DNA from 3 places in the Heyndrickxia vini genome. Region 2 is predicted to be linked to each of the others. Evidence: riboswitches for the same ligand, from Rfam matches in the RefSeq annotation. Region 2 holds a riboswitch; each other region holds the start of a gene.
What was found. Region 2 has a riboswitch for S-adenosylmethionine ahead of I5776_RS15635 (cyclase family protein). Riboswitches for the same ligand answer to the same signal wherever they lie in the genome.
Positions count from the first base shown of each region.

Region 1: it holds a riboswitch for S-adenosylmethionine, as region 2 does, so the genes downstream of both, I5776_RS16995 (5-methyltetrahydropteroyltriglutamate--homocysteine S-methyltransferase) here and I5776_RS15635 (cyclase family protein) in region 2, are expected to answer to the same signal.
Region 3: it holds a riboswitch for S-adenosylmethionine, as region 2 does, so the genes downstream of both, I5776_RS20945 (5-methyltetrahydropteroyltriglutamate--homocysteine S-methyltransferase) here and I5776_RS15635 (cyclase family protein) in region 2, are expected to answer to the same signal.

Region 1 is NZ_CP065425.1:3,394,140-3,397,424, reverse strand. Features, by position in the region: gene I5776_RS16995 (5-methyltetrahydropteroyltriglutamate--homocysteine S-methyltransferase) at 363-1,490, opposite strand; SAM riboswitch class I at 1,572-1,672, opposite strand; gene I5776_RS16990 (MarR family winged helix-turn-helix transcriptional regulator) at 2,364-2,789, shown strand; gene I5776_RS16985 (GNAT family N-acetyltransferase) at 2,776-3,225, shown strand.
Region 2 is NZ_CP065425.1:3,118,369-3,121,653, forward strand. Features, by position in the region: partial or broken gene I5776_RS15630 (5-methyltetrahydropteroyltriglutamate--homocysteine S-methyltransferase) at 1-831, opposite strand, end outside; gene I5776_RS15635 (cyclase family protein) at 870-1,622, opposite strand; SAM riboswitch class I at 1,714-1,815, opposite strand; gene I5776_RS15640 (dUTP diphosphatase) at 2,687-3,124, opposite strand; gene nrdF (class 1b ribonucleoside-diphosphate reductase subunit beta) at 3,190-3,285, opposite strand, start outside.
Region 3 is NZ_CP065425.1:4,226,690-4,229,974, reverse strand. Features, by position in the region: gene I5776_RS20945 (5-methyltetrahydropteroyltriglutamate--homocysteine S-methyltransferase) at 78-1,199, opposite strand; SAM riboswitch class I at 1,305-1,404, opposite strand; gene mqo (malate dehydrogenase (quinone)) at 1,711-3,222, shown strand.

The DNA of each region.
Region 1 (3,285 bases), 280 kb from region 2:
GTATGAAAAGGAGTCGATGATCCACAAATGAAATTGTATGATGCACAAACGGAGATTCATGCGTCACAAACAAAATTTTATGATGCACAAACGGAAAACCAGCAGTATAAAAAGGAGTCGATGATCCACAAATGAAATTGTATGATGCACAAACGGAGATTCATGCGTCACAAACAAAATTGTATGATCCACAAACGGAAAAGCAGCCTAAGGCCAACACAGTTAATCCGCTGCAACAAGATCATCACTTATATCTAAAATCAGTTTACTATTAGCAGTGATTAATTTCGGCTTACTTTTATTTACAAAATAGCCAAAATAAGAAAAACGGCCTCCTTCCATCACGGAAGAAGGCATACTTATTAAATCGTTCCCCAAATATCGCTAGCAATTTCAATTACATGTTTAATTTTATTCCACTGATCTTCTTCAGTTAATACATTTCCTTCTTCCGTGCTGGCAAATCCACATTGAGGGCTTAATGCTAGGTTTTCCAAAGGAATATATTGACTAGCTTCTTTTATTCTTTCTTTGATTCGATTAGAATCTTCCAGGTCAGAGAATTTTGAGGTGATTAATCCAAGTACAACGGTTTTGTCATCACGTGCGAAACTTTTTAATGGCTCAAAATCGCCTGAACGATTATCATCATATTCGAGGAAAAGTCCATCGACGTTTAAGTTTGCAAATATGGCATCGGAAATCGTATCATATCCGCCACTGGTAATAAAAGTAGATCGGAAGTTACCTCTGCAAATATGCATTGTAATCAACATGTCATTAGGTCTCAGTGAAATGGCATCATTTAAACAACGTACTCTCGTATCAATGATGTCTTGTACATCCATACCGTGTTTTTCAACAACTGCTTTGATTCGTTCTTCCGATACAAAATCAATCCACGAAGTATCATCTAATTGCAGATATCTGCAGCCGGCATCATAGAATGCTTGAATGGCTTTTTGATAGGCAACAACAGTATCTTGATAGAACTGCTCTCTGTTCCCGTTATAATATTCATCACCTTGAATTCTAGTGAACAACATATTCGGACTTGGTATGGAAAACTTGGCAACTTGGCTACCATCTCCGTATTTATCTACAGCTTCTTTTAAAAACTTAAAATGTTCGAGCATATAATGATCGTGGAATTCTACTTTATCGACTACTTTAATGGCATTATTTTTCGGCTGCGCTCCTTTGAAGTTATTAATATATTCCGCTTCAAACAGTTCAACACCATTTAAACCTGCTAAAAAATCTAAATGCCAATAAGAACGTCGAAACTCCCCATCAGTAATGGATTTAAGTCCAACCTCGATTTCCTTTTGCACAAGTTTCTCAATTTCTTTATCTTCAACAGCTTTTAATGCAGCTTTATCGATTTCTTCATTTGCAAAAGCTTTTCTTGCTTGTTTAATCGGCTCCGTTCTAAGAAAACTGCCTACATGATCAGCTTTAAATGGAACTTTCGTTAATGTCTTTGTCATAAAATAAATCCCCTCTCAATTTAAAATAAAAAACCCTCTTCACATAAATAAGAAGAGGGGGAGTTTCCATAACCGGGTCTCTTCTTATCTTCAAGCATTCGCTACTGGAATTGGCACAGTACTTCTAAAAGTCTGCTGCCGAGGCTTCAAAGGGCCAGTCCCTCCACCTCTCTAGATAAGAATATTCTAAACTATTTAACTACAAGCTAAATTACACCTGTTTTGCTGTTCTGTCAATAAAAATTATTTCTTGGTCTTTTATTTTCCAAAATATATTGAAATCCATATAAGAGAAATGCCTTGTAAAAGAAGTAAATGAAAAACTGAAAAACATTCAACCGAACCAATGTAAATAATTTAATTTTCGGGAAAAAACTTTTAGCCAAAACTGAAAAACTGAAATTGAAGAAGGCATTGAGTAAGATGAAATTTATGAATTTTCCATAAGTCCATTTTAAAGTCCATAAGGCTACCGCCATCATTGGACCGATTAAAAAAGGAAATTCATTAAGAAAAAAGGAATTCGGCTTATTATAGAAAACCCACCATTTACGTTTCTTTCCAATCGGGACATCTATTAAATGGATAAAAAAAACGAAGACGAAGGAGGGGAAAAATCTTTTTATACTTCGTAGATCCAAAAAAGATATTAATATCCAAGAAAACAATATCATTGAAACATTAAATAGTGATTTATTCCTTTTTGTCATCTTAAATACTTCCTTTTTCTTTTTATTGGCTTACTGTAAGCAAGTCGGTGATGGTACAAAATTTAGCGTTTCTTTTTTTGAAAAAAATATTCGTTAATGACTTTTATAAATAAACATCGTATTATAAGATATAATCTTAATTAACGATAAAAAGAGGGATTATATGAAAAAAGAGGTTGCACAGCTAAATCATTTATGGACAGATATTTACTATCAACTGCGTTATCAACATCAAGAAAAGATTACGCACCAAAGTGTTAGGATTATGCAAGTGATTCAAAAGGAAGAAAATGTAGGGATTAAAGAAATTGCCCAATCCATACAAGTTTCACATAACACCGCTTCAGAACATGTTAAACGCTTATTAGAAAAAAATTATGTCTGTAAAAGGCGAAGGTTGGAAGATGAACGAAAGGTTATTTTGGATTTGACTAGTCTGGGAAATGCTGTTTTGCATCGTCATTCGTCACTTGATGATGAAAAACTTAATCAGCTTTTATTCGAAAAAATGAGTAATGAAGAAAGGGAATTGATTTTAAAAGCATTTTCATTAATGAAGGAGAGAGCAATGGATGTTGAATTATCGTAAAGCAACTATTGAAGATATCAATCAATTAATCGATTTAAGAAAGAAGCAATTAATTGATGAAGGAATTGAACCTACTATAGATATTGATCCTGAATTATCAGCTTTCTTTAAAGAAAAACTTAAGACTGGATCCCTCATTCAATGGCTAGCGGAAGATAATGACGAAATAATTGCATGTGGTGCAATCATTTTTTATGACTTCCCACCGACTTATACCAATAAGAGTGGGAAAAAGGGCTATATTACTAACATGTTTACAAAGGAAAGTTATCGTGGACAAGGCATTGCAACGAGTTTGTTAAAGAAACTAGTGGACGAAGCAAAAGATAGAAGAGTTATAAAAATATGGCTTGGCGCTTCGAAGTTAGGTAGACCTGTTTATAAGAAGTTTGGCTTTAAAGAAACAGATGAATGGATGGAATTAAATACTTTATAAAGAGAACGGGAGGGAACTCAGTATATTTGAGTTCTCTTTATTTTTTTTATTGATATTACT
Region 2 (3,285 bases):
GTCGTCATCGTATTCTAAGAAAAATCCGTTCACTTTTTCTTTTGCAAATAAAGTTGGCGCGATTTTTGCATAACTGCCTTCAAAAGCTCATTTCGATCGGTAGTTACCACGGCAAAGATGTGTCGTTACAATTAGATCTTCCGGTTTATCTTCTAGTACGCTATTTGCAACCCGTAAGGCTAATTCGATTAATTCTTCACGAGAATAACCGCTATCATTAAATGGAATTTCCGGTGCATTAAGACCTGCAATGTAGACATCATCTAGTTGAAGATAACGGCAGCCGGCGTCATAAAAGGCGTTGATTGCCTCACGGTAGGCTTGAATTATGTCATTTGCATATTCTTCAATGTCTGGATAAACTTCCAAGTTACGGATACCAGCGTTAAATAATTGATTGGGACTCGGAATCGTTTGTTTTGCAATGGCACGGTCACCAACAATTTCTTTAAATTCAATAAAGTCTTTTACATGCGGGTGATGGGGGTTAAAGGAGATTTTTCCAACTACCCGAATATCATATCGTTCAGTTTCCTCCCCCTTAAATTTAAAGCCATGCTCTGGGATATAGCCCTCGACACCATTTAAATGCTCTAGAAAATCTGTATGCCAAAATCTTCTACGGAATTCACCGTCTGTGACAGCTTTCAGTCCGACTTCGATTTGTTTATCAACAACCTTTTTAATCTCGTCTGTTTCAATTTCGTGTAGTTCCAGGGCCGTAATATTCCCTTCTTGGAAATCCTTCCTCGCCTGATGAATTCTCTCTGGTCGTAATAAACTTCCTACATGATCCGCTCTGAATGGAGCTTTAATTAATGTTTTTGTCATTTTAATCTCTCTCCTTTAAGTATTTTTTTAATCTAGCATTATGGCAAAATAGCAAAAGAACGGACAGGAAAACCAGTTGCCTTCTCAGGCTTTGGACTAATATTGAAAATAACCGCTCCTTTGGCCGGCAGCTTATCTAGGTTCGTTAACAATTCAACTTGAAATGTATCTTGCTCAAGCACATAGTATTCACCAACGAGGGAACCATTTTTGCGATAATCAACAGAAGCATCTGTATCAAATGTTTCGTGTCCGACAGCTTTAATCTTTCTTTCTTCAAATAAAAATGTTAAGGCTTCAATTCCCCATCCAGGTGTGTGACTATTTCCCTCCTCATCTTTATTTTCAAATGCCTCCTTATCAGGCCAACGCTTGCCCCAGTCAGTGCGTAAAGCCACAAATGTTCCTGCTTCAATTTTTCCATGTTCCTCTTCAAACGCTAAGATATCTTCAACGGATAAGATAAAGTCATGATCATCTGCTACTTCCCGCGATTTATCAATCACGATAAGGGGCAAAACGAGTTCTTTTAACTCAAGCTCCTCAAGGTAACGTTTGTTGCGAACGAAATGGATCGGGGCATCAATATGTGTTCCGTATTGACCTGGGAACTGGAAACTTTGCGCAAAAAAGCCATCATCGTGGGTGAAAAGTGATTTGAATTCCGCATCGTCAAAAGCTGAAAAATGTGGAGAAGCGGGTCCAAACGTATGTGTGAGATCGACCCATTCTTTCTTTTGCAACACCTCAAATGCTTTCAAAAGCTCATTGTCTGTTTTTACTGTTGACATTAAATCACCTCATATATAATTTTTAAATATACTAAAAACCCCTCTTCTAGAAAACAGAAGAGGGGTGAATAAACGAATACATTACCTGCTCCTCTTATCTTCTAGCCCTACGCTACTGGAATTGGCACAGTACTTAAAAAAGTCCGCTGCCGAGGCATCAAAGGGCCAGTCCCTCCACCTCTCTGGATAAGAAAAATTCGAAATATTAAGTTATGGAATTTACTATACAATTTGGAAATGGATTTGTCAACATGAATGGATAAAGTATTTGATATGGCATGCTTAGAAAGATTAACATTTAAATAGAATAAGCCTGCTGAAAACGAAGGAAAAGCAGCCTTGAACAAGTATGATTACTGGTTCTATGACTGTTTTTTTGTCGTAGAGTTTTTGAATATTGTTTAAGAGGAACTTGATCAACATAATTAAAAGAAGAAGTACTTCATAAAGTGTATAGGAGGTACTTGATTAACTTATTTAAAAGAAAAAGTACCTCATAGAGCGTTTAGGAGGTACTTGAGTAACAGGATTAAAAGAAGAAGTACTTCATAGAGCGTTTAGGAGGTACTTGAGTAACAGGATTAAAAGAAAAAGTACTTCATAGAGCGTTTATGAGGTACTTCATTAACTTATTTAAAAGATGAAGTACCTCATAAAGCGTTTAGGAGGTACTTGATCAACAGGATTAAAAGAAGAAGTACCTCATAAAGCGTTTAGGAGGTACTTGAGTAACAGGATTAAAAGAAAAAGTACTTCATAGAGCATTTAGGAGGTACTTGATTAACTTATTTAAATGAAGAAGTACCTCATAAAGCGTTTAGGAGGTACTTGATCAACAGGATTAAAAGAAGAAGTACCTCATTAAGCGTTTAGGAGGTACTTGATCAACAGGATTAAAAGAAGAAGTACTTCATAAAGCGTTTAGGAGGTACTTAATCAACAGGATTAAAAGAAGAAGTACCTCATTAAGCGTTTAGGAGGTACTTGATTAACTTATTTAAAAGAAGAAGTACCTCATAGACCGTTCAAAAGGTACTTGATCAGCAAAATTAAAAGAAGATGTATTACTTCGTTCCAGTAGAGCCATGCCCGCCTCGGTTTTCATTTCCAAGCGATACAACCTCAACTAGCTCTACCGTCGGCATTTTTTTCATGATTCGGAACTGACAGATGCGGTCGTTCATTTCAATTACGGTATCTCTTAATGCGTACGCGGGGAAAAACCATTGATCTTGGTCGCCTTTATACGATTCGTCAATGACTCCCATGGAATTCGTTTGGATGATTCCAAAATTCTTGAACGTACTTGAACGGGGTACGACATGTGCTTCATATCCTTCCGGAAGCTCCATTGCAACGCCAAGTGGAATTAGTTTGAATTCATCTTTTTTTAATTCGATGGTTTTTGCTGCACGTAAATCTAACCAGTCACCTTGGACAATTTTATCGATTTTTACTAAGTTTTCATCAAAATATTTAATCTTAATTTGTTGTGTTGACATGTTTTTCTCCTCTACTTCTAAAGAATAGCGACGGGTTGCCCAAAAAGCCCCCATCGCTAAGCTGTTTAATAGTCATAATCTGTTTCTTTCATATCCTCAACGACTGAAAGTAAATAACCATTTCCCACCGTTGAGAAGAAATCGTGATTCGTTGTTCCGGT
Region 3 (3,285 bases), 1.1 Mb from region 2:
TCTACTAATTTAGCATACTATTTGGTATGTTTCTCCCGGTTACGATTTTGCCGGGTTTTCCATTAATGTATGAAAGCCTATTCTCCCCAAACTTCCTTTGCGATTTGAACAACATGGCGTAATTTATTCCATTGTTCTTCTTCTGTTAGGATGTTTCCTTCTTCAGTAGAAGCAAAACCACATTGTGGACTCAAGCAAAGTTGATTGATATTCACATATTGTGTTGCTTCTTCAATTCTTCTTTTAATTTCATCTGCATCTTCGAGTTCAGGAGTTTTAGAAGTGATTAGGCCCAATACGACATGTTGGTCTTTAATGAATCGCAACGGCGCAAAGTCTCCAGATCGCTCATTATCATATTCTAAGAAGAAGGCGTCTACATTAACACGGGAAAATAATTCTTTTGCAATTGGTCCATATCCACCTTGATATAGCCAAGAAGATTTGAAATTCCCGCGACAAATATGAATAGTAATTGCCATATTTTCCGGTTTGTTGGCTACAGCTTCAACAGTAATATCAGCAAATTTTTTCACTAGCTCATCTGGGTCAAATCCTTGAGCCTTTATTTTATCTCGGAAAACATCACTGAATAATGCTCCCCAGCTTGTATCATCTAATTGTAAATAGCGACAACCCGCTTCGTAAAAAGCTTGAATGGCATCTTGATAGACTTTAATAATATCTTTAGCCACTTCATCAAGTGAAGGATAAGTAGGATTACTTAAATAAGGTTCGCTTCCAACTACACCAGAATAGAAAATCATATTAGGACCCGGGATTGTAATTTTTGCGACGTGGTCACCAGCAATGCTTTTCAAATATGCGAAATCCTCCAAAAATGGATGATCCTTCGGGAAGTTTAATTTTGAATCAACTGTATATGCTTCTGCTTTTTTCATCGCACCATTAAATGCACCAGTTAGGTCTATTTCATAAACACGTATTCCTTCAATAGCTCTAATGAAATCCAAATGCCACCATCTTCTTCTGAATTCACCATCTGTTACGGCCCTCAGACCTACTTCTTTTTGCTTTTCAACAATTCTAGCAATCTCAATATCCTCAATCGAACGTAGTTCTTTCTTTGTTATGTCACCTTTCTGATATTGTGCTCTTGCATCTTTTAGTGCTTGTGGACGCAAGAAGCTCCCTACGTGGTCTGATCTAAATGGTGCTTTCGTAATTGTGTTAATCAATTTGGACAACCCCTCTAAAGTTAAATTAGTATGTTTACGTTAGCTTTTCAGGGCACAAAAAAACCCTTCTTAAAAAGAAGAGATTCGTATCATGGATAATGACTCTTCTTATCTTCAAGCATAACGCTACTGGAATTAGCACAGTACAAAAATGTCTGTTGCTGAGATATCCTAGGGCCAGTCCCTCCATCTCTCTAAATAAGAAAGTTACATATTCTATTATTAATTACCAATGTACCTGTATATTCATCGAGTGTCAATGGTTGAGATATTAAATGTTAGAATTTTTTGTAGGTTTGGGAAGCGCATTTTCCAATTTTAATTTATATGTATATAACGACTTTCTCCTTAATAGTGAATATTTTATTCTATAAATAATAGTGATATACTATAATTAGGTGAAAATTGATACGGAAAAGGTATGAATAGGTTATGCCTTGTCTTGCTATGTTTTTAGACGGGTACACCCACACTTTTTCTGCAAATATTAGGGTATAAAGGGACGGTAAAGATGAGTAACAGACAAACGACTACAGATGTTATCTTAATTGGTGCCGGAATTATGAGTGCAACTTTAGGGACACTCTTGAAGGAATTAGTACCGGACTGGAAAATTACAGTTTTTGAGAAGCTTGAAAGCCCAGGAGAGGAAAGTTCGAACGAATGGAATAATGCGGGAACGGGTCATTCCGCACTATGCGAGCTTAACTATACCGTTGAAAAGCCAGATGGAACCTTAGATATTAGTAAAGCGATAACGATTAACGAACAATTTCAGCTTTCAAGACAGTTTTGGTCTTATCTTGTAAACAGTAATTTGATAAGTAATCCTCAGGATTTTATCATGCCATTGCCGCATATGAGTTTAGTACAAGGGGAGAATAATGTTTCGTTTTTGAAAAAGCGTTTTAAAGCCCTTTCAAATAATCCGTTATTTCAAGGAATGGAATTTTCCGAAGACCCGAATAAACTAATGGAATGGATTCCACTTATTATGGAAAACCGTACATCGAAGGAACCAATTGCGGCTACGAAAATTGACTCTGGAACAGATGTAAACTTTGGTGCATTAACACGAATATTGTTTGATCACTTAAAGAGTAAAGATGTTGATATTAGATACAAGCATCAGGTAGAGGATATTAAACGTACAGAAGACGGTTTATGGGAATTAAAAGTGTGGAATATGGAAACTGGCAGTATCGAACGCCATACTTCAAAATTTGTCTTTATCGGCGGTGGGGGAGGAAGTCTGCCTTTACTGCAAAAAACAGGTATTCCCGAAAGTAAGCATATTGGCGGATTCCCTGTAAGCGGATTATTCTTGGTATGCAACAATCAGGAGATTGTCGAGCAACATCATGCAAAAGTATACGGAAAAGCCGCAGTTGGCGCACCTCCAATGTCTGTACCGCATCTTGATACAAGATATATCGACAATAAAAAAAAGTCATTGTTATTTGGACCATTTGCAGGATTCTCACCAAAATTTTTAAAAACGGGTTCAAATATGGATTTAATCCTATCGGTTAAACCAAATAATGTGTTCACTATGTTAGCGGCGGGTGCAAAAAATATACCATTAACAAAATACCTAGTCCAACAACTAATGTTATCGAAGGAACAGCGTATTGAGGAATTGCGGGAATTTGTTCCAAATGCGAAAAGTGAAGATTGGGATATCGTCGTAGCGGGTCAACGTGTACAAGTTATAAAAGATACTGAAGCGGGTGGCAAAGGCACACTTCAATTTGGTACGGAAGTTATTACTGGAGCTAACGGAACAATCGCTGCATTGTTAGGTGCTTCTCCAGGTGCTTCTACTGCCGTTCATGTCATGCTTGATATAATTAAAAAGTGCTTCCCAGAGCATCAAAAAGAGTGGGAACCGAAAATAAAAGAAATGATTCCATCCTATGGTTTATCACTAGTGGAAAATCCAGAGCTTTTCAAAGAAGTTCATACTTCAACAGCGCAGGCTCTTGGCCTAAGTCATAGTGAAAAGGAAACAGTATCTAGCTAATTTTGCTAAAAGAGCATCTTTTAATAACTGCACCTCCGATGTTAGTTTAAATGCCTAACGTTT